3 regions of the Enterobacter cloacae complex sp. ECNIH7 genome follow, and region 1 is predicted to be linked to each of the others. Evidence: predicted binding sites of a transcription regulator. Region 1 holds the regulator's gene; each other region holds the start of a gene.
What was found. Region 1 encodes LexA, which represses DNA repair genes until DNA is damaged. Its sites were predicted from a motif close to TNCTGTATGTACATACAGNA; they were not measured.
Positions count from the first base shown of each region.

Region 2: dinB (DNA polymerase IV) is a predicted target of LexA. The motif match lies at 3,229-3,248, and genes of this name have one in related genera.
Region 3: metR (HTH-type transcriptional regulator MetR) is a predicted target of LexA. The motif match lies at 4,795-4,814, and genes of this name have one in related genera.

Region 1 covers NZ_CP017990.1:338,081-345,113, reverse strand. Annotated here, with positions in the region: gene WM95_RS01670 (conjugal transfer protein TraF) at 1-685, opposite strand, end outside; gene WM95_RS01665 (cupin domain-containing protein) at 858-1,346, opposite strand; gene zur (zinc uptake transcriptional repressor Zur) at 1,461-1,973, shown strand; gene WM95_RS01655 (CsbD family protein) at 2,043-2,252, opposite strand; gene dinF (MATE family efflux transporter DinF) at 2,373-3,710, opposite strand; gene lexA (transcriptional repressor LexA) at 3,774-4,382, opposite strand; gene WM95_RS01640 (diacylglycerol kinase) at 4,491-4,859, opposite strand; gene plsB (glycerol-3-phosphate 1-O-acyltransferase PlsB) at 5,014-7,033, shown strand, end outside.
Region 2 covers NZ_CP017990.1:983,639-990,671, forward strand. Annotated here, with positions in the region: gene WM95_RS04705 (Na(+)-translocating NADH-quinone reductase subunit C) at 1-485, shown strand, start outside; gene WM95_RS04710 (NADH:ubiquinone reductase (Na(+)-transporting) subunit D) at 478-1,116, shown strand; gene nqrE (NADH:ubiquinone reductase (Na(+)-transporting) subunit E) at 1,123-1,719, shown strand; gene nqrF (NADH:ubiquinone reductase (Na(+)-transporting) subunit F) at 1,730-2,953, shown strand; gene nqrM ((Na+)-NQR maturation NqrM) at 2,953-3,156, shown strand; gene dinB (DNA polymerase IV) at 3,266-4,324, shown strand; gene pepD (cytosol nonspecific dipeptidase) at 4,401-5,858, opposite strand; gene gpt (xanthine phosphoribosyltransferase) at 6,119-6,577, shown strand; gene frsA (esterase FrsA) at 6,682-7,033, shown strand, end outside.
Region 3 covers NZ_CP017990.1:4,925,389-4,932,421, reverse strand. Annotated here, with positions in the region: gene rhtC (threonine export protein RhtC) at 1-388, shown strand, start outside; gene rhtB (homoserine/homoserine lactone efflux protein) at 385-1,005, opposite strand; gene pldB (lysophospholipase L2) at 1,116-2,108, shown strand; gene yigL (sugar/pyridoxal phosphate phosphatase YigL) at 2,140-2,940, shown strand; gene WM95_RS24595 (carboxylate/amino acid/amine transporter) at 3,023-3,922, shown strand; gene metR (HTH-type transcriptional regulator MetR) at 3,810-4,763, opposite strand; gene metE (5-methyltetrahydropteroyltriglutamate--homocysteine S-methyltransferase) at 5,001-7,033, shown strand, end outside.

The DNA of each region.
Region 1 (7,033 bases):
CGGCAACACCATAGTCGGACACAATCGCTGCCCGGCCAGACGCCGTTGAGTTGAGATTTTTAGTGATCTGATCCGTGCCGTTCAGCGCAGCGTCCAGGGCAACACCGGCAGCCACCAGATTGCTTCGTTGAATACCGCGCAGATAATCAATATCCTGCTGATCGATAGACGAACTCACCCTGCCATGGGCGTACCCTTTCGCCATAAAGGCCACGGAAAGCACATCGTTAGGGATACTCACGGCAAGCCCAGCGCCTGCCGCCGCGCGTGCGGTTTTGCCCTTGAGGTAGTCAAGCTCATCGGCAAGATCTTTGGCCGCGCCCTGGAACTGGTTGATGGAGCCTAACGGATTGGTGATAACCTGAATTGGCGTAAGGTTATCAACCACATCCTTATAATGATTAATTTTGTCGTTGATGGTATCAATCTCGTCCTGCAGATTGTCCTCATCCGTCACCTGTACGCCAACGGACGGCAAAATGACCGTCACATCATCGTCCGGTTTTGCCTTTGCCAGCAACGCGGGGTTGATTAACGCCCCGCTACCATAGCTCCCGGAGGCAACGCCAGTGCCACCCATTGCGTCGCTACGTGATTCTGTCCAGGTATTGGCTGCTCCCGCCTGATTTGCCATAAACAAGGAAACAGCGATACTAACCACCGAAAATTTAAAATTTTTTTTCACAGTATGCCCGTTATAGTCTGTTATGAAATAACCCCTGTCTGTTATCACCCAAACAGGAACGAACTATTGCTGTGAATAAGTAGTAAAAGACCCGCTATTTCTATCCCTAAGTAAAACTTCCTTACGGCCTGTTGTATTTTGTGACGGCCCTCAATATTTATAGAAGAGGAAATTATTTTTTCCCAGGTTTTCCATCATGCGGTCCAAAAAACTGGGGCGGGTGGTCTACCCAGCGATCCTCACGGGTAGCGGCATAAACGGGGTTGAGCGGATAGTAGATGCGGTTGTGCTTCTTATTCGCCTCGCCAACGACCAGTAACCGCACCTCTTCGTCCGTGTTGTTGATAAAGGTATGGCAAATACCCGTTCCGGCAGGAAACCCCACGCTGTCGCCCGGTTCAAGTTTCCATAAATAGCCATTAATCCACGCTTCTGGATGACCTTCGAGCACATAAACGAACTCTTCTTCATCGCTTTCCGCATGCGGATAGGACGTCCTGCGCCCGGGCGGTAAACGCTCATGATGGATACCAATGCGCCCGAGCCCAAGCTTGCGAGCCAACGGGGCGCCGATAGAAAAACGCTCATCGCTATCTGGGTAGGTCGAATCATCCGCGCCTTCAACGTCGCGCCAGTGCCGAATACAGTCAGGTTTTTTCATTGTTTATTTCCCGGTTTGTAATGGGTCAGGTATAGCACAGACTGGCGGATCTCGGCGTTTTTACCAGAACATGATAAAGTGGGGGTTTCCGTCCTATAACATCCGGGGTGCTAAATGGATAAGTCCACAAAAGAGCTGTTAGCGCAGGCCGAAAAGCTATGTGCGCAACGCAATGTGCGCCTGACTCCGCAGCGCCTTGAAGTCTTACGTCTGATGAGCCTGCAGCAGGGTGCTATCAGCGCCTACGATCTGCTCGACCTGCTCCGCGAAAGCGAGCCGCAGGCGAAGCCACCGACCGTGTATCGCGCGCTGGATTTCCTGCTGGAACAAGGGTTCGTGCATAAGGTTGAGTCCACAAACAGCTATGTGTTGTGCCATCTGTTCGATCAGCCCACCCACACATCGGCGATGTTTATCTGTGACCGCTGCGGCGTGGTGAAAGAAGAGGTTGCGGAAGGTGTGGAAGATATTATGCATACGCTGGCAGCAAAAATGGGTTTTGCCCTGCGTCATAACGTGATTGAAGCGCACGGACTGTGCTCTGCCTGCGTGGAAGTGGAAGCCTGTCGTCATCAGGACGCGTGTCAGCACGACCACTCTATTCTTGTGAAGAAAAAACCGCGTTAACGGCAAAAGAACAGGCGGCTCATGGCCGCCCTCAGGGTGTACTTCCTTGTACTTGCGGGTATAGCCCGGTTACCAGCGGTAGTCGTTGCGTTTTTCCCAGTCGCCCACTTCTTTTTCCGCCTGGTCTTTCGCGTAGCCGTAACGTTCCTGAATTTTACCGACAAGCTGATCGCGTTTACCTTCAATGACGGTCATATCGTCATCAGTCAGCTTACCCCACTGTTCTTTCGCTTTACCTTTGAACTGCTTCCAGTTGCCGCCGATTTCGTCTTTATTCATCATCGTGTCCTCTTAGTTAAGCGTCGGGTCGTAACGTCCGTTACGTTCTTTTCTGCTGGACGTGATAATTATTGTAGTTAAGGATTCGGCAGTTGATTTCATATTCGGAATCTTTAACCGTCACGATATATCGTGACGTGAAGGGAACCAGGTATCGTTTTGCCAGTGGCGATGCCAGATAAAAGCCAGCGATATCCCTCTCAGCGAGAGGAAAACGGCCAGGGCCAGCCACAAACCGTGATTACCCAGCCAGGGAAGCGTCAGCAGCGTCAGGCCAAACCCTGCCGCCGCGACTGCCATGCTGTTGCGCATTTCCGCTCCGCGCGTCGCACCAATAAACATGCCGTCCAGCAGATAACACCAGACGCCGACCACCGGTAAGATGACTTGCCAGATGAGATAGTGACTCGCCAGCTCGCGCAGCGCAGGGATAGACGTAAGCAACGCGACGATTTGCTCACCAAGGCAGGCATAAACCAGGCCGAACGCCAGCGCCACCAGTCCCGACTGGCGGCAGGCTGCCCGCCAGACGTCCCGCAGCTGCCCGCTTTCGCGCGCGCCGTAAGCCTGCCCGGAATACGCTTCTACCGCATAGGCAAAACCGTCCAGCGCGTAGGCGGTAAAGGTCAGTAGCGTCATCAATACCGCGTTGACCGCGACGATTTCTGGCCCCAGTCGCGCCCCGAAAACCGTCAGCGCGCCGAAGCAGAGCTGAAGCAGCAGCGAGCGCAGCATGATGTCACGATTAAGCGCCAGCAGCCTACGGATATTGCCGCGCCATGCGGTTTTGAGCAGCGCCAGGGAGATGCCGCGCATCGCCAGCACGCGCCAGACCATCCACAGGCCAATAATAAAGGTTCCGTATTCGGCAATTGCCGTCGCCAGCGCCGCACCCCGCACGTTCATATGCAGGCCCATTACCAGCCAGACATCCAGCACAATGTTGAGAAGGTTGCCTACCACCAGCAAAATCACTGGTGCACGGGCGTACTGAACGCCCAGGAGCCACCCCAGCAGAACCAGGTTTGCCAGCGAGGCGGGCGCGCTGAGCCAGCGGATTTCAAGGAAACGTCGCGCCTGAGCCAGTACCGCCTCGCTGCCGCCGACAACATGGAGCGCAAGGTCGATCAGGGGCGTACGAAATAAAACGATTAACGCCCCTGCACCGAGCGCAAGGATCAGCGGCTGGACCAGCGCGCGCGCCAGACGCAGCGGATCTTTTGCACCATAAGCCTGGGCCGTGAGCCCGGTGGTGCTCATGCGCAAAAAGAGCAGCAGCATAAACAGGAAGCTGGTTGCCGTCGCGCCAATCGCCACGCCGCCAAGATAAACAGGCGAATCAAGGTGGCCAATAACGGCAGTATCGACCAGACCCAGCAAGGGAACGGTAATATTGGAGAAAATCATCGGCAGAGCAAGACGCCACAATGCCTTATCGGATGCCGTCAGCAGTGACATGAAAAATACCGGGAGTCGAGAATGAAGCAGGCTACAGCGGCGCCATAGCCTGTCAGGAAGAGGTTACAGCCATTCGCCGTTGCGAATGACCCCAACCGCCAGTCCTTCGATAGAGAAGTTGTGTTCGCGGAGATCGACCACAATCGGGGAGAACTCGTTGTTTTCAGGCAGTAGCTGAACAGTGTTCCCCTGTTTTTTCAGACGCTTGACGGTGACTTCATCATCAATGCGCGCGACAACCACCTGGCCGTTACGCACATCCTGCGTTTTGTGCACTGCAAGCAGATCGCCGTCAAGAATACCGATGTCTTTCATCGACATACCGCTGACGCGCAGCAGGAAATCAGCGCTCGGTTTGAACATGCCAGGATCGACCTGGTAGTGGCCTTCAATATGCTGCTGTGCCAGTAAAGGCTCACCGGCAGCAACACGGCCTATCAGCGGAATGCCCGTCTCTTCTTCCACCAGCAGGCGGATACCGCGTGACGCGCCTGAAACAATCTCAATCACGCCTTTACGCGCCAGCGCTTTCAGGTGTTCTTCAGCAGCATTCGGAGAACGGAAGCCCAGACGCTGCGCGATTTCCGCACGCGTGGGTGGCATACCCGTCTGGCCGATATGATCCCGGATGAGATCAAACACCTCTTGCTGCCTGGTCGTTAACGCTTTCATTCCGCCCCCTGGGTGTATATACAGTTATGCTGTGAGTATATACAGTCAAAGGCGATTTTGGAACCAAAAACTGCACAAAAAACCAGGGACTTAATTATTCCTCGAGGCTCATCGGAAATGTGACCAAAGCAGCGTGACCCAGGTGATAACGGCAGTGATAATCGCCAGCAGCACGGCAGCAGAGCCCATGTCTTTTGCGCGGCCAGAAAGCTCGTGGAAATCTGAACCTATGCGATCAACAACGGCCTCAATAGCGCTATTAAGAATTTCCACTATCATCACCAGAAGCACGGAACCGATAAGAAGTACGCGGGTAATAGCATCAACATCAAGGAAACAGGCGACGATCACCGCGATGATTGCGGCGACGCCCTCCTGGCGAAATGCAGCTTCGTTGATCCACGCGGCACGGAAACCTTTCCATGAATAGCCGGCGGCTTTGATGATACGCGTTAACCCAGTGGTATTATTGGCCATTAAAAGAACCTTTTATGAAAAAAAGCGTCAGTAACAGGAACTGTAGCGCGTTTCGCTACAGCCTGAAGTATGACGGGTAACAACAGAAATTTTGCGCGCTTTCTGTTATCCTTGCGCCGCAATTGCATTATTAACCAGAGGCTTTACATCGTTTATGTCCGGCTGGCCACGAATTTACTACAAATTACTTAATTTACCATTAAGCATCCTGGTAAAAAGCAAGTCTATCCCAGCAGAACCCGCGCTGGAATTGGGGCTCGATACCTCGCGTCCTATTATGTACGTTTTGCCTTATAACTCGAAGGCAGACTTACTGACGCTTCGCGCCCAGTGTCTGGCGCATGACTTACCTGACCCGCTTGAACCGCTTGAAGTTGACGGCACTTTACTGCCGCGCTACGTGTTCATTCACGGTGGACCGCGCGTGTTTACCTACTACACGCCAAAAGAAGAGTCCATCAAGCTGTTCCACGACTATCTCGACCTGCACCGGAGCAACCCCGATCTGGATGTGCAGATGGTGCCGGTATCGGTGATGTTTGGTCGTCGTCCGGGCCGTGAAAAAGGTGAAGAGAATCCGCCGCTGCGCATGCTTAACGGCATCCAGAAGTTCTTCGCGGTCTCCTGGCTGGGACGCGACAGCTTTGTGCGTTTCTCCCCTTCCGTTTCGCTGCGTCGAATGGCGGACGAGCACGGTACCGACAAGATCATCGCGCAAAAACTGGCGCGCGTGGCGCGTATGCACTTCGCTCGTCAGCGCCTGGCTGCCGTAGGGCCGCGTCTCCCGGCGCGTCAGGATCTGTTCAACAAGCTGCTGGCCTCCAAAGCGATTGCTCGCGCCGTTGAAGACGAAGCGCGCAGCAAGAAAATATCGCATGAGAAAGCCCAGCAGAACGCCATTGCGCTGATGGAAGAGATTGCAGCGAACTTCTCTTACGAGATGATTCGCCTGTCCGATCGTATTCTCGGCTTTACCTGGAACCGCCTGTATCAGGGCATCAACGTTCATAACGCCGAGCGCGTACGCCAGCTGGCGCATGATGGCCATGAGATTGTCTATGTTCCCTGCCACCGCAGCCACATGGACTACCTGCTTCTTTCCTACGTGCTCTATCACCAGGGGCTGGTACCGCCGCATATTGCTGCCGGTATCAACCTGAATTTCTGGCCAGCAGGTCCGATTTTCCGCCGCCTGGGCGCGTTCTTTATCCGTCGTACCTTCAAGGGCAACAAGCTCTACTCCACCGTGTTCCGCGAATATCTGGGCGAGCTGTTCAGCCGCGGCTATTCCGTGGAGTACTTCGTGGAGGGCGGTCGTTCCCGTACCGGACGTCTGCTCGATCCGAAGACCGGCACGCTGTCGATGACCATTCAGGCGATGCTGCGCGGAGGAAACCGTCCAATCACGCTGGTGCCAATCTACATTGGCTATGAGCACGTAATGGAAGTGGGCACGTACGCGAAAGAGCTGCGCGGTGCGACCAAAGAGAAAGAAAGCCTGCCGCAGATGCTGCGCGGCTTGAGCAAGCTACGTAATCTCGGTCAGGGCTACGTGAACTTCGGCGAGCCGATGCCGCTGATGACGTATCTGAACCATCACGTTCCCGAGTGGCGTGAATCCATCGATCCAATCGAAGCGATTCGTCCGGCCTGGCTGACGCCAACGGTTAACGGCATCGCGTCCGAGCTGATGGTGCGCATTAATAACGCCGGTGCAGCTAACGCCATGAACCTGTGCTGTACAGCGCTTCTGGCTTCGCGTCAGCGCTCGCTGACCCGCGAGCAGCTCACAGAGCAGCTGGATTGCTATCTGGACATGATGCGCAACGTGCCGTATTCCGTTGATTCAACCGTGCCTTCTGCTACCGCCAGTGAGCTTATCGATCACGCGTTGCAGATGAACAAGTTTGAAGTCGAAAAGGACACGATCGGCGACATCATCATTCTGCCGCGCGAGCAGGCAGTGCTGATGACCTACTACCGCAACAACATCACCCATATGCTGATGCTGCCGTCGCTCATGGCGGCTATCATCACCCAGCACCGCAGTATTTCGCGTCAGGAGCTATTGCGTCACGTTGAGACGCTCTATCCGATGCTGAAAGCGGAGCTGTTCCTGCGCTGGAGCAAGGATGAGCTGGCGGGCGAACTGGACAAACTGACGGAAGAGCTGC
Region 2 (7,033 bases), 650 kb from region 1:
CGCAGATGAGCCTGACGCTGGAGGCATCGCAAGATCCCGCCGGGATTAAGCGTCGCAGCAACCTGGCCGAAATCTATCTGGTTCGCGACCCCCAAAAACGTATTCAGGAAGTGGTACTGCCTGTTTACGGTAACGGCCTGTGGTCAATGATGTATGCCTTTGTAGCATTGGATACCGATGGCCGCACGGTAAAAGGCATTACGTATTACGACCAGGGCGAAACGCCGGGGCTGGGTGGCGAAGTTGAGAACCCTAACTGGCGGGCACAGTTTGTCGGCAAGAAAGTGCTCGACGATAACGGTCTGCCTGCGCTGAAGGTGATGAAAGGGGCGGCACGTCCCGGTGACGACTACGCCGTTGACGGGCTTTCCGGCGCTACGCTCACATCAAAAGGCGTGCAGCACAGTTTTGATTTCTGGATGGGCGAGCTGGGCTTTGGTCCTTTCCTGAAAAACGTACGTGAAGGAGCGCTGAACAATGGCTGATACCGGTGAACTGAAAGAAGTTAAAAAGGTGCTCATTGGCCCACTGTTAGCCAATAACCCGATCACGCTCCAGGTGCTGGGCGTCTGTTCCGCTCTGGCGGTAACGACCAAGCTGGAAACGGCGGTGGTGATGACGCTGGCGGTCACACTGGTCACGGCATTCTCCAGCATGTTTATCTCGATGATCCGCCACCACATTCCCAACAGCGTGAGGATCATCGTACAGATGGCGATCATCGCCTCGCTGGTGATCGTGGTCGATCAGCTGCTGCGCGCCTTCGCCTATGAAACCTCAAAGCAGCTCTCGGTGTTTGTCGGGCTGATCATCACCAACTGTATCGTCATGGGGCGAGCGGAAGCCTACGCCATGAAAATGCCGCCGCTGGCGAGCTTTATGGACGGCATCGGCAACGGCCTTGGCTACGGCGTGATCCTCCTGACCGTTGGGTTCCTGCGCGAGCTGATTGGCAGCGGCAAGCTGTTTGGCATCACGGTGCTGGACACGGTGCAGAACGGCGGCTGGTATCTGCCAAACGGCCTGTTCCTGCTGGCTCCTAGCGCATTTTTCATTATCGGTTTGTTGATCTGGCTGATTCGTACGCTGAAGCCAGAACAGCAGGAAAAGGAGTAACCGACAATGGCTCATTACCTGAGTTTGTTTGTGCGTGCGGTGTTTGTTGAAAACATGGCGCTCGCGTTTTTCCTCGGCATGTGTACATTCCTTGCGGTTTCCAAAAAAGTGTCGACGGCATTTGGTCTCGGTATCGCGGTCACCGTGGTGCTCGGCTTATCAGTACCGATCAACAATCTGGTGTACAACTTTGTGCTGCGGGACGGCGCGCTGGTGGAAGGAGTTGATCTCAGCTTCCTGAACTTCATCACCTTTATCGGGGTGATCGCGGCGCTGGTGCAAATCCTCGAGATGATCCTCGATAAGTATTTCCCGTCGCTCTACAACGCGCTGGGGATCTTCCTGCCGCTGATCGCGGTGAACTGCGCCATCTTTGGCGGCGTCTCGTTTATGGTGCAGCGTGATTACAACTTCAGCGAATCCGTAGTGTACGGTTTTGGTTCCGGCATCGGCTGGATGCTGGCGATTGTCACCATGGCGGGGATCCGCGAGAAAATGAAGTACGCCAACGTGCCAGCGGGTCTGCGTGGCTTGGGGATCACCTTTATCACCACCGGGCTGATGGCGCTGGGCTTTATGTCCTTCTCCGGTGTGCAGCTATAAGGGCTAACAGATGGAAATTATCCTTGGCGTGGTGATGTTCACGCTGATTGTACTGGTGCTGTCAGGGCTTATTCTGGCGGCGCGCGCGAAGCTGGTGAATTCCGGCGACGTGGTCATTGATATTAACGACGAGCCGCAGAATCAGATCCGCACGCCGGCGGGAGACAAGCTGCTCAACACGCTCTCCGGTAACGGCATTTTTGTCTCCTCAGCCTGCGGCGGCGGCGGTTCCTGCGGGCAGTGCCGCGTGACGGTAAAAGAGGGCGGTGGCGATATTCTGCCAACCGAGCTGGCGCATATCACAAAGCGTGAGGCAAAAGAGGGCTGTCGTCTGGCCTGCCAGGTCGCGGTGCGCCAGAACATGAAGATAGAGCTGCCGGAAGAGATCTTCGGCGTCAAAAAATGGGAGTGCGAGGTTATCTCTAATGATAACAAAGCCACCTTTATTAAAGAGCTGAAGCTGCGGGTGCCGGAAGGTGAGCATGTCCCGTTCCGCGCCGGAGGATACATTCAGATTGAGTGCCCGGAGCACGCTGTGGCCTATGCGGACTTTGACGTGCCGCATGAGTACCGCGCCGACTGGGACAAATTCAATCTCTTCCGCTTTGTATCTGAGGTGAAAGAGCCGACGCTGCGCGCCTACTCGATGGCCAACTACCCGGAAGAGAAGGGCATCATCATGCTCAACGTGCGTATCGCCACGCCGCCACCGAATGTGCCGGATGCACCGCCGGGCGTCATGTCGTCATACATCTGGTCCCTGAAGCCTGGCGATAAGGTGACGATCTCCGGCCCGTTCGGGGAGTTCTTCGCGAAAGATACCGACGCGGAAATGGTCTTTATCGGCGGCGGTGCCGGTATGGCCCCGATGCGCTCGCACATCTTTGACCAGCTCAAGCGGCTGGGTAGCCAGCGTAAGATCAGCTTCTGGTACGGGGCGCGCTCGCTGCGCGAGATGTTCTATGAAGATGAGTTTGAACAGCTGGCGCGTGAAAACCCGAACTTCACCTTCCATGTGGCGCTTTCCGATCCGCAGCCGGAAGATAACTGGACGGGCTATACGGGGTTCATCCACAACGTGCTGTATGAAAACTACCTCAAACAGCACCCGGCGCCTGAGGACTGCGAGTTCTATATGTGTGGTCCCCCGATGATGAACGCCGCCGTGATTAAGATGCTGAAAGATCTCGGTGTCGAAGATGAGAACATCTTGCTCGATGACTTTGGAGGCTGATGATGCTGACGTTTCTGGCAACCTTTGTGGTGTTTGTGCTTGTCATCTTCGGCATGTCGTTAGGCTGGATCGTTAAGCGGAAAAGCATTCAGGGCAGCTGCGGCGGTATTTCTTCTATTGGGATGGAAAAGGTTTGCGACTGCCCGGAACCGTGCGATGCGCGGAAGAAAAGGATGGCCCGCGAACAGCAGCGCATTATTTAATTTTTTTGTAGGCCGGGTAAGGCAAAGCCGCCACCCGGCGTTCTCACATCTGCTTCTCAATCCTCATTTGTTTACTGTATACTTATCCAGTGATGAGTGAGGGCTTACTATGCGCAAAATAATCCATGTCGATATGGACTGCTTTTTTGCCGCAGTGGAGATGCGTGACAACCCGGCGCTGCGGGATATTCCCATCGCCATTGGCGGCAGCCGCGTTCAGCGTGGTGTCATCAGCACCGCCAACTATCCTGCGCGCAAATTTGGCGTGCGCAGCGCGATGCCGACGGCGATGGCCTTAAAGCTCTGCCCTCATCTCACGCTTCTGCCCGGCCGGTTTGAAGCCTATAAAGAGGCTTCCCTTCATATTCGGGAAATCTTCTCCCGCTATACTTCTTTGATAGAGCCGCTGTCGCTGGACGAAGCCTATCTGGATGTGACCGACAGCGTGCACTGCCACGGCTCCGCCACGCTGATGGCGCAGGAGATCCGCCAGACGATTTTCAACGAGCTGAATCTGACGGCTTCGGCGGGCGTCGCGCCCGTTAAATTCCTTGCCAAAATTGCCTCCGATTTAAATAAGCCCAACGGTCAGTACGTCATTACGCCTGACGAGGTGCCGGCGTTTTTGAAAACGCTGCCGCTTGGCAAAATACCTGGGGTAGGAAAAGTCTCCGCCGCAAAGCTGGAAAGCATGGGGCTACGGACCTGCGAAGATGTGCAGCGAAGCGATCTCGCCATGCTGCTCAAGCGCTTTGGAAAGTTTGGCCGCGTACTGTGGGAGCGTAGCCAGGGGATTGACGATCGCGATGTGAACAGCGAACGGCTACGAAAATCCGTCGGCGTTGAGCGCACCCTCAGTGAAGATATTCATGACTGGTCCGAATGCGAAACCATTATCACGGAACAGCTTTACCCGGAGCTGGAACGACGCTTAAGCAAGGTGAAGCCGGACCTGCTGATTGCCCGTCAGGGTATCAAATTAAAATTCAACGACTTCCAGCAGACCACGCAGGAACACGTCTGGCCGCGTCTGAATAAGGACGATCTCATTGCGACGGCGAAAAAGGCATGGGAAGAGCGCCGGGGCGGGCGAGGGGTGAGGCTGGTGGGATTGCACGTCACGCTGCTGGATCCGCAGTTAGAGCGACAGCTGGTTTTGGGATTGTAAAAAAGCCCGGTGCGCTATGCTTACCGGGCCTACGTTTTTCACCCTCTCCCTTTGGGAGAGGGCTGGGGTGAGGGTATTACTTAACAGGGATCGCTTTCAGCAGCTCAGTCAGCAGCGTCCAGTAGTGACCGACGCTTTCGATATGAACCTGCTCATCCGGCGAGTGCGGGCCGGTAATGGTTGGCCCGATGGACACCATGTCCATGTCCGGATACGGTTTCTTGAACAGGCCACATTCCAGACCGGCGTGGATCACCTGAATGTTCGGCGTGCTGTTGAACAGACGCTGATAGGTTTCACGCACCAGCGCCATCACCGGAGAACTTGCATCCGGCTGCCAGCCCGGGTAGCTGCCTTTTGCAGACGTTTTCGCGCCCGCCAGCGTGCCCAGAGATTCCAGCATGCTCACCACGTACTCTTTACCGCTGTCGATCAGAGAGCGGATCAGGCAGATGATTTCCGCGCTGTCGTTGCTCATGGTCACCACGCCCACGTTCAGTGAGGTTTCCACCACGCCTTTCGCCACGTCAGAGTTGCGGATCACGCCGTTTGGCGTCGCGTTCAGCAGCTGAACGAAGGTGTCACGAGACTGCGCGGTCAGCGCGGCTTTATCTGTAGATACAGATTCCAGCACTACGGTCAGGTTTTTCTCTTTCGCCGACAGTTCGTTTTTCAGGATATCCAGGTATACGCTGGAGAGTTTTTTCAGCTCGTCCGCTTTTGCCGCGGGAACCGCTACGGTGGCGAACGCTTCGCGCGGAATCGCGTTACGCAGGGTACCGCCGTTGAAGTCCACCAGACGCAGATCCAGCTCGGCCGCATGGCCTGCCAGGAAGCGCGCCAGCAGCTTGTTGGCGTTACCCAGACCCAGGTGAATATCACCGCCGGAGTGGCCGCCTTTCAGCCCTTTCAGCGTCAGCTTGAAAGTCTGGAAGCCCGCAGGAATCGCTTCGCGCGACAGCGGCAGGGTAGAGATGAAATCAATCCCGCCCGCGCAGCCCATGTAGATCTCACCTTCTTCTTCAGAGTCGGTGTTGATCAGGATGTCCGCCTGCAGCCAGTTCGCCTGCAGACCGAACGCGCCGTCCATGCCAGCTTCTTCGGTCATGGTCAGCAGCACTTCCAGCGGACCGTGCTCAACGCTGTCGTCGGCCAGCACGGCCAGCGCAGAGGCCATACCGATGCCGTTATCCGCGCCCAGCGTGGTGCCGCGTGCTTTCACCCAGTCGCCGTCGATGTACGGTTGAATCGGGTCTTTGGTGAAGTCGTGAACGGTGTCGTTGTTCTTCTGTGGCACCATGTCCAGGTGCGCCTGCAGCACAACCGGTTTGCGGTTTTCCATCCCTGCGGTAGCAGGTTTGCGGATCAGAATGTTGCCAACCTGGTCACGTTCAGCATGCAGACCTTTTTCCTTCGCCCAGCCCATAATATGTTCGGCAAGCTGTTCTTCATGGTAGGAAGGGTGTGGAATGGAGCAGATTTTCGCAAAAATATCCCACAGCGGCTGCGGAGATAATTGAGACAGTTCAGACACGATAAGTCTCCTTGTCGAGGCGCTGCAAACAGGGTTGCAGGTCACAGGGTTAGCAGGTTAATAGTTACCACAAGTCAGGCTTGCGAGATGAAACTGAGAATACCACTTTCTCTGCTGGCTGGTAGCATAAAGCATGTAAAAACTCAGGCAGAGGGCGCTAAACACTGGTTTTTAGTGCGTCAGATCTCTATAATCTCGCGCAACCTATTTCCCCCTCGAACACTTTTTAAGCCGTATAAAAACAGGCTGGGACACTTCACATGAGCGAAAAATACGTCGTCACCTGGGACATGTTGCAGATTCACGCACGCAAACTGGCTGCGCGTCTGATGCCTTCCGAACAGTGGAAAGGCATTATTGCCGTCAGCCGTGGCGGTCTGGTACCGGGGGCGCTGCTGGCACGTGAGCTGGGTATTCGTCATGTCGATACCGTTTGCATCTCCAGCTATGACCATGACAACCAGCGTGAGCTGACCGTGCTGAAACGTGCGGAAGGCGACGGCGAAGGTTTCATCGTTATTGATGACCTGGTGGATACCGGCGGTACTGCGGTTGCTATCCGCGAAATGTATCCGAAAGCACATTTCGTCACTATCTTCGCGAAACCTGCTGGCCGCCCGCTGGTTGACGATTACGTGATTGATATCCCGCAGGACACCTGGATTGAACAGCCATGGGATATGGGCGTGGTCTTCGTACCGCCTATTTCAGGCCGTTAATACCAGTACGTAACTTTACACGCCCGACTATGTCGGGCGTTGTTCTTTTTGGCCTGCCACGCGTTACAATAGTCTTCATATGACGTATTCATGGAGGCAACGCAATGACGCAGGCGAATCTCACCGAGACTCTCTTCAAACCCCGTTTCAAACACCCTGAAACGTCGACGCTGGTGCGTCGCTTCAATCCGGGTACCCAGCCTGCCGTCCAGTCCGCGTTAGACGGTAAAAATGTGCCTCACTGGTATCGCATGATTAACCGCCTGATGTGGATCTGGCGCGGTATTGACCCCCGTGAAATCCTTGATGTGCAGGCACGTATCGTGATGAGTGAAGCCGAACGTACCGACAGCGAACTCTACGACACCGTGGTGGGCTACCGTGGCGGAAACTGGATCTACGAGTGGTCTAAACAGGCGATGCTCTGGCAGCAAAAAGCCAGCCAGGAAGAGGACG
Region 3 (7,033 bases), 560 kb from region 1:
CGGTCTGTATCTGTGCTGGATGGGCTACCAGATGCTGCGCGGGGCGCTGAAGAAAGAAGAGAAAAAACCGGAAGAGCCAAAGGTGGAGCTGGCTACGGGCGGCCGCAGCTTTGTAAAAGGGCTGCTGACCAATCTGGCGAACCCGAAAGCCATTATCTATTTCGGCTCGGTGTTCTCGCTGTTTGTCGGCGATAGCGTCGGCGCGGGCGCACGCTGGGGAATCTTCCTGCTGATCGTCGTTGAAACCTTTGCCTGGTTTACTATCGTGGCCAGCCTGTTTGCCTTACCGGCGATGCGCCGCGGCTATCAGCGTATCGCGAAGTGGATTGACGGCTTCGCCGGCGCGCTGTTCGCCGGCTTTGGCATTCATCTCATCATTTCTCGCTAAGCGTGACGCGCTGACGCAAGCAGCGCGCCAACCATCATAAACAGCGAGCCAAAGACTTTATTCAGGGCCTTCATCTGCTTAGGCCCTTTAATCCACGCCGCAATTCGCTGCGCCAGCGTCGCGTAACCAATCATCACGATGATATCGACGATAATGGTGGTCGCGCCCAGCACCACGTACTGCATCACCTGGGGCTGATGCGGAACGATAAACTGCGGGAACAGCGCGGCGAGGAAAACGATGCTCTTCGGGTTGGTCAGGTTGACGAACACCGCGCGCTTAAACAGATGGCCGCGGTTTTGCGTCTGAGCCAGCGTATTCAGGTTGATGGAACCTGCCGCGCGCCACTGCTGGATGCCGAGCCAAATCAGATACGCTGCCCCGGCCCATTTCAGCACCTCAAAGGCCAGCACGGAGCGGGAGAACAGGGTCCCCAGACCGATCCCGACCAGCACAATATGAATGCCCAGCCCGGTCTGCAAACCGGCAATCGACGCCGCTGCACCGCGGTAGCCGTGGTTGATGGAGGTGGTCATGGTGTTAATAGCACCCGAACCCGGAGAAAGGCTGAGGATAATGGATGTCAGCAGGTAGGCGAACCACCATTCGAAGGTCATTTGAAACTCCCGAACCGTCTATTTTTATGCCACAATACGCTATTATTGAGTCATTTTGTGACCGGTGACGAAAAAAACGATATTCCCTGGATTACGTGAGTGGAAACCCAATGTTTCAGCAGAAAAAGGACTGGGAAACACGAGAAAACGCTTTTGCTGCTTTCTCTATGGGGCCGCTGACCGATTTCTGGCGGCAGCGTGAGGAAGATGAGTTTACGGGCGTCGGGGGCATCCCGGTGCGTTTCGTTCGTTTCCGAAATGAAAAAAATGACCGGGTGATTGTGGTCTGCCCCGGGCGTATTGAAAGCTACGTTAAATACGCCGAGCTGGCCTATGACCTGGTCCATATGGGGTTCGATGTCCTGATCATCGACCATCGTGGACAGGGGCTGTCCGGACGTATGCTGCCGGACACGCACCGTGGGCACGTCGATCGCTTCAGCGATTACGTCGACGATTTTGCCGCGTTCTGGCAGCAGGACGTTCAGCCCGGCCCCTGGCGCAAGCGGTATATTCTTGCGCACTCCATGGGCGGCGCCATTTCGACGCTGTTTTTGCAGCGTTATGCGCACGAGTGCGACGCCATTGCGCTCACCGCGCCGATGTACGGTATCGTGATCCGTTTTCCTGACTGGATGGTGCGCCATCTTCTTGACTGGGCTGAGGGCCATCAGCGCATTCGTGAAGGTTACGCCATTGGCACAGGACGCTGGCGCGCGCTGCCGTTCGCCATCAACGTCTTAACCCATAGCCGGCAGCGTTATCGCCGTAATCTGCGCTTTTATGCCGATGAACCGCGCTTGCGCGTCGGCGGCCCGACCTGGCACTGGGTGCGGGAGGGGATTCTGGCCGGTGAGCAGGTGCTGGCGGGCATAGGCGATGATGACACGCCGACGCTTCTGATCCAGGCGGAAGAAGAGCGTGTGGTGGATAACCGCATGCATGACCGCTATTGTGAACTGCGCGCTGCAGCCGGTCACCCTTGTGAAGGGGGTAAACCGCTGGTCATTAACGGCGCGTTCCATGAGATCCTTTTTGAAAAGGACGCTATGCGCTCAGTCGCGCTTAACGCCATTGTTGAATTTTTCAACAGGCATAATTGATTCTTGTTTTCCACCAGAGGTTGAAATCCCTATGTACCAGGTTGTTGCATCTGATTTAGATGGCACGCTGCTTTCCCCCGACCACACCCTGTCGCCTTACGCGAAAGAGACCTTAAAACTCCTGACTGCCCGTGGCGTGAACTTTGTGTTCGCCACCGGCCGCCACCACGTGGACGTGGGGCAGATCCGCGATAATCTTGAGATCAAATCGTACATGATCACCTCCAACGGTGCGCGCGTGCATGATACCGACGGCAACCTGATCTTTACCCACAATCTGGATCGCGATATTGCCGCCGATCTGTTCGGCGTGGTGCATGACAACCCGGCTATCGTTACTAACGTTTACCGCGACGACGACTGGTTTATGAACCGCCACCGCCCGGATGAAATGCGTTTCTTCAAGGAAGCGGTATTCAACTACTCCCTTTACGAACCGGGCCTGCTGGAGCCGGAAGGGATCAGCAAGGTGTTCTTCACCTGTGACAGCCACGAAGAGCTGCTCCCGCTGGAACAGGCGATCAACGCCCGCTGGGGCGATCGCGTCAACGTGAGCTTCTCAACCCTGACCTGTCTGGAAGTAATGGCGGGTGGCGTCTCCAAAGGTCACGCGCTGGAAGCGGTTGCGAAACGTCTGGGCTTCGGGCTGAAAGACTGTATCGCCTTCGGTGACGGCATGAACGACGCCGAGATGCTTTCGATGGCGGGCAAGGGCTGCATCATGCAGAACGCGCACCAGCGTCTGAAGGATCTGCACCCTGAGCTGGAAGTGATTGGTTCTAACGCTGACAACGCGGTACCGAAGTATCTGCGTAAACTGTTCCTTGAATAATCTTCATTCGGTTGTTTATTGCTCAGTTGTCAACTAAAGAGTTCGCTACAATGCCTGTCCTTCTTTCTGAGAGACAAGCATTGTGGCGCTACTCATTATCACCACTATCCTGTGGGCCTTCTCCTTTAGCCTGATTGGCGAATACCTTGCCGGTTCGGTCGACAGCTACTTCTCGGTGCTGATGCGCGTGGGGCTGGCGGCGCTGGTGTTCCTGCCGTTTCTGCGCACGCGCGGACAATCGCTGAAAACGATAGTGCTGTATATGCTGGTGGGAGCGATGCAGCTCGGCATCATGTACCTGTTCAGCTTCCGGGCCTACGTCTACCTGTCCGTCTCCGAATTCCTGCTCTTTACCGTGCTGACGCCGCTCTATATCACGCTGATATACGATCTGCTGAGTAAACGCCGTCTGCGCTGGGGATACCTGCTGAGCGCCGCGCTGGCGGTGATCGGCGCGGCGATTATTCGCTACGACAAAGTGAGCGATCACTTCTGGACCGGGCTGATGTTCGTCCAGCTCGCCAACATCAGTTTCGCTATCGGCATGGTGGGCTACAAACGCCTGATGGAAACCCGCCCGATGCCGCAGCATAACGCGTTCGCATGGTTTTATATGGGCGCCGCGATTGTCGCGGTGGCGGCGTGGTTTATGCTCGGTAATCCGCAAAAGCTGCCGACTACCGCCGTGCAGTGGGGCGTTCTGGTCTGGCTGGGCGTAGTGGCGTCAGGGTTGGGATACTTCATGTGGAACTACGGCGCTACGCAGGTAGACGCCGGTACGCTGGGGATCATGAACAACGTGCATGTCCCGGCAGGGCTGCTGGTCAACCTCGCCATCTGGCAGCAACAGCCGCACTGGCCGAGCTTCCTTATTGGGGGAGCGGTGATCCTGGCTTCGCTGTGGGTCCATCGCCGATGGGTCGCTCCGCGCTCCGCACAAACGGAAGATGGTCGCACGCGTGGTTCCGCGCTGAGCGAATAAACGCCTCCGTAATCGGCTGACGCTGCTCGCCATCGCGCACGGCGGCGTACAGTCGGCTCCACAGTCCTTCACCCAGGGTTTTGGTCTGCACCAGACCCTGGCGTTCAAAACTCTCCACCACCCAGTGCGGCAGCGCCGCGATACCCATTCTGGCCGCCACCATCTGAATCAGCAGCAGGGTGTTATCCACGCTTTTCAGCTGCGGACTGATGCCTGCCGGCTGCAGGAAGTGGCGCCAGATATCCAGGCGGCTGCGCTGGACCGGATAAATCAGCAGCGTTTCTGTCGCCAGGTCTTCCGGCGTGATGCGCGTTTTGGCGGCCAGCGGGTGGTCCGGCGCCAGCACCAGGCGCACTTCATAATCAAACATCGGCGAATAGTGCAGGCCGCTGCGCGGCAGGATGTCAGAGGTCATGACCAGATCCAGCTCGCCCTGCTGCAGCGAGGGCTGCGGGTCGAACGTCACGCCGGATTTAAAGTCCATCTCCACCTGCGGCCATTTCTGGCGGAAGTTCTCAAGCGCGGGGGTCAGCCACTGAATACAGCTGTGGCACTCAATGGCGATGCGCAGTTTGGTCTGCTGCGGTTCGTTACACGCCTGCAGCGCGCTCGCGATTTGCGGCAGGACCTGATTCGCCAGCTGAAGGAGAATTTCACCCTGCGGCGTAAAGCGTAGCGGCTGGCTCTTACGCACAAAAAGACGGAAGCCGAGGCGTTGTTCCAGATCGCTGAACTGGTGAGAAAGGGCAGACTGGGTCTGGTGCAGCGTGGCCGCAGCCGCCGCGAGCGAACCGCAGTTCCGCAACGCTTGTAGCGTTTTCAGGTGTTTAATCTCGATCATGAAAGTCCTTCACTTCGCCATGAACATTTTGCGCTTGAGGAATATACAGTAACTGCCAATTATGGATGTGTAAACATCTGGACGGCTAAAATCCTTCGTCTTTTAAATTTATGGTGCGTTGGCTGCGTTTACTCACCCCGGTCACTTACTCATGTAAGCTCCCGGGGATGAGCAAACTTGCCGCCTTCCCTAAATTCAAAATCCAAAGGATTTACAATTAATTAGAGGAAGAAAAACATGACAATCCGCAATCACACTCTCGGTTTCCCTCGCGTCGGCCTGCATCGCGAGCTGAAAAAAGCGCAAGAAAGCTACTGGGCGGGTAATGCCACCCGTGAAGAGCTGCTGGCGGTAGGACGCGAGCTGCGCGCCCGCCACTGGGATCAGCAAAAACAGGCGGGCATTGACCTGCTGCCGGTGGGCGATTTCGCCTGGTACGACCATGTTCTGACGACCAGCCTGCTGCTTGGCAACGTGCCGGCTCGTCATCAGAACAAAGATGGATCGGTAGATATCGATACTCTGTTCCGCATCGGCCGTGGCCGCGCGCCAACGGGGGAGCCAGCGGCAGCGGCGGAAATGACCAAGTGGTTTAACACCAACTATCACTATATGGTGCCGGAATTCGTCAAAGGCCAGCAGTTCAGGCTGGCCTGGACGCAGCTTCTGGACGAAGTGGATGAAGCGCTGGCGCTGGGCCACCAGGTGAAGCCGGTGCTGCTCGGGCCGGTAACGTACCTGTGGCTGGGCAAAGTAAAGGGCGAGCCGTTTGACCGACTCAGCCTGCTGAAGGATATTCTGCCGGTCTACAAACAGGTGCTGAGTGAGCTGGGCAAACGCGGCATTCAGTGGGTGCAAATCGACGAACCGGCGCTGGTGCTTGAGCTGCCGCAGGATTGGCTCGATGCCTTCAAACCGGCGTATGACGCGCTCACCGGTCAGGTAAAACTCCTGCTGACGACCTATTTTGAAGGCGTGACGCCGAACCTGAAGACCATTACCGCGCTGCCGGTTCAAGGCCTGCACGTTGATCTCGTACACGGTAAAGACGATGTCGCGGAACTGCACAAGCGCCTGCCAGCGGACTGGCTGCTCTCTGCCGGGCTGATCAACGGCCGTAACGTCTGGCGCGCCGATCTCACCGAGAAATACGCACAAATCAAAGACATCGTCGACAAACGTGAGCTGTGGGTGGCCTCATCTTGTTCCCTGCTGCACAGCCCGATCGATCTGAGCGTGGAAACCCGTCTCGACCCTGAAGTAAAAAGCTGGTTTGCCTTCGCGCTGCAAAAATGTGAAGAGCTAACGCTGCTGCGCGACGCGCTGAACAGCGGCGAAACGGCGGCGATTACCGAATGGAGCGCCCCGATCCAGGCGCGTCGTCACTCGGCGCGCGTGCACAACCCGGCGGTGGAAAAACGCCTGGCGGCCATCACCGCCCGGGACAGCCAGCGTCAGAGTCCGTATGAGGTGCGCGCCGCAGCCCAGCGCGCCCGCTTCAACCTGCCTGCGTGGCCAACAACCACTATCGGCTCTTTCCCGCAAACGACGGAGATCCGCGGCCTGCGTCTGGACTTTAAAAAAGGCAAACTGGATGCGAATCACTACCGCACCGGTATCGCGGAACACATCAAGCAGGCGATTATCGAGCAGGAACGCCTGGGGCTGGACGTGCTGGTGCACGGCGAGGCCGAGCGTAACGACATGGTGGAATACTTCGGCGAGCACCTGGACGGCTTCGTCTTTACCCAGAACGGCTGGGTGCAGAGCTACGGCTCCCGCTGCGTCAAGCCGCCGGTGGTTATCGGTGACGTCAGCCGCCCGGAAGCGATCACCGTGGAGTGGGCGAAGTATGCCCAGTCCCTGACCGACAAGCCGGTAAAAGGGATGCTGACCGGTCCGGTGACCATTCTCTGCTGGTCGTTCCCGCGTGAAGACGTGACCCGTGAAACCATCGCCAAACAGATTGCCCTGGCGCTGCGTGATGAAGTGGCGGATCTGGAAGCGGCAGGCATTGGCATTATCCAGATTGACGAGCCGGCGCTGCGCGAAGGCCTGCCGCTGCGCCGCAGCGAATGGGATGCCTACCTGCAGTGGGGCGTGGAAGCGTTCCGCATCAACGCTGCGGTGGCGAAGGATGACACCCAGATCCACACCCACATGTGTTACTGCGAATTTAACGACATCATGGATTCGATTGCCGCGCTGGACGCCGACGTGATCACCATCGAGACCTCGCGTTCAGACATGGAGCTGCTGGAGTCGTTTGA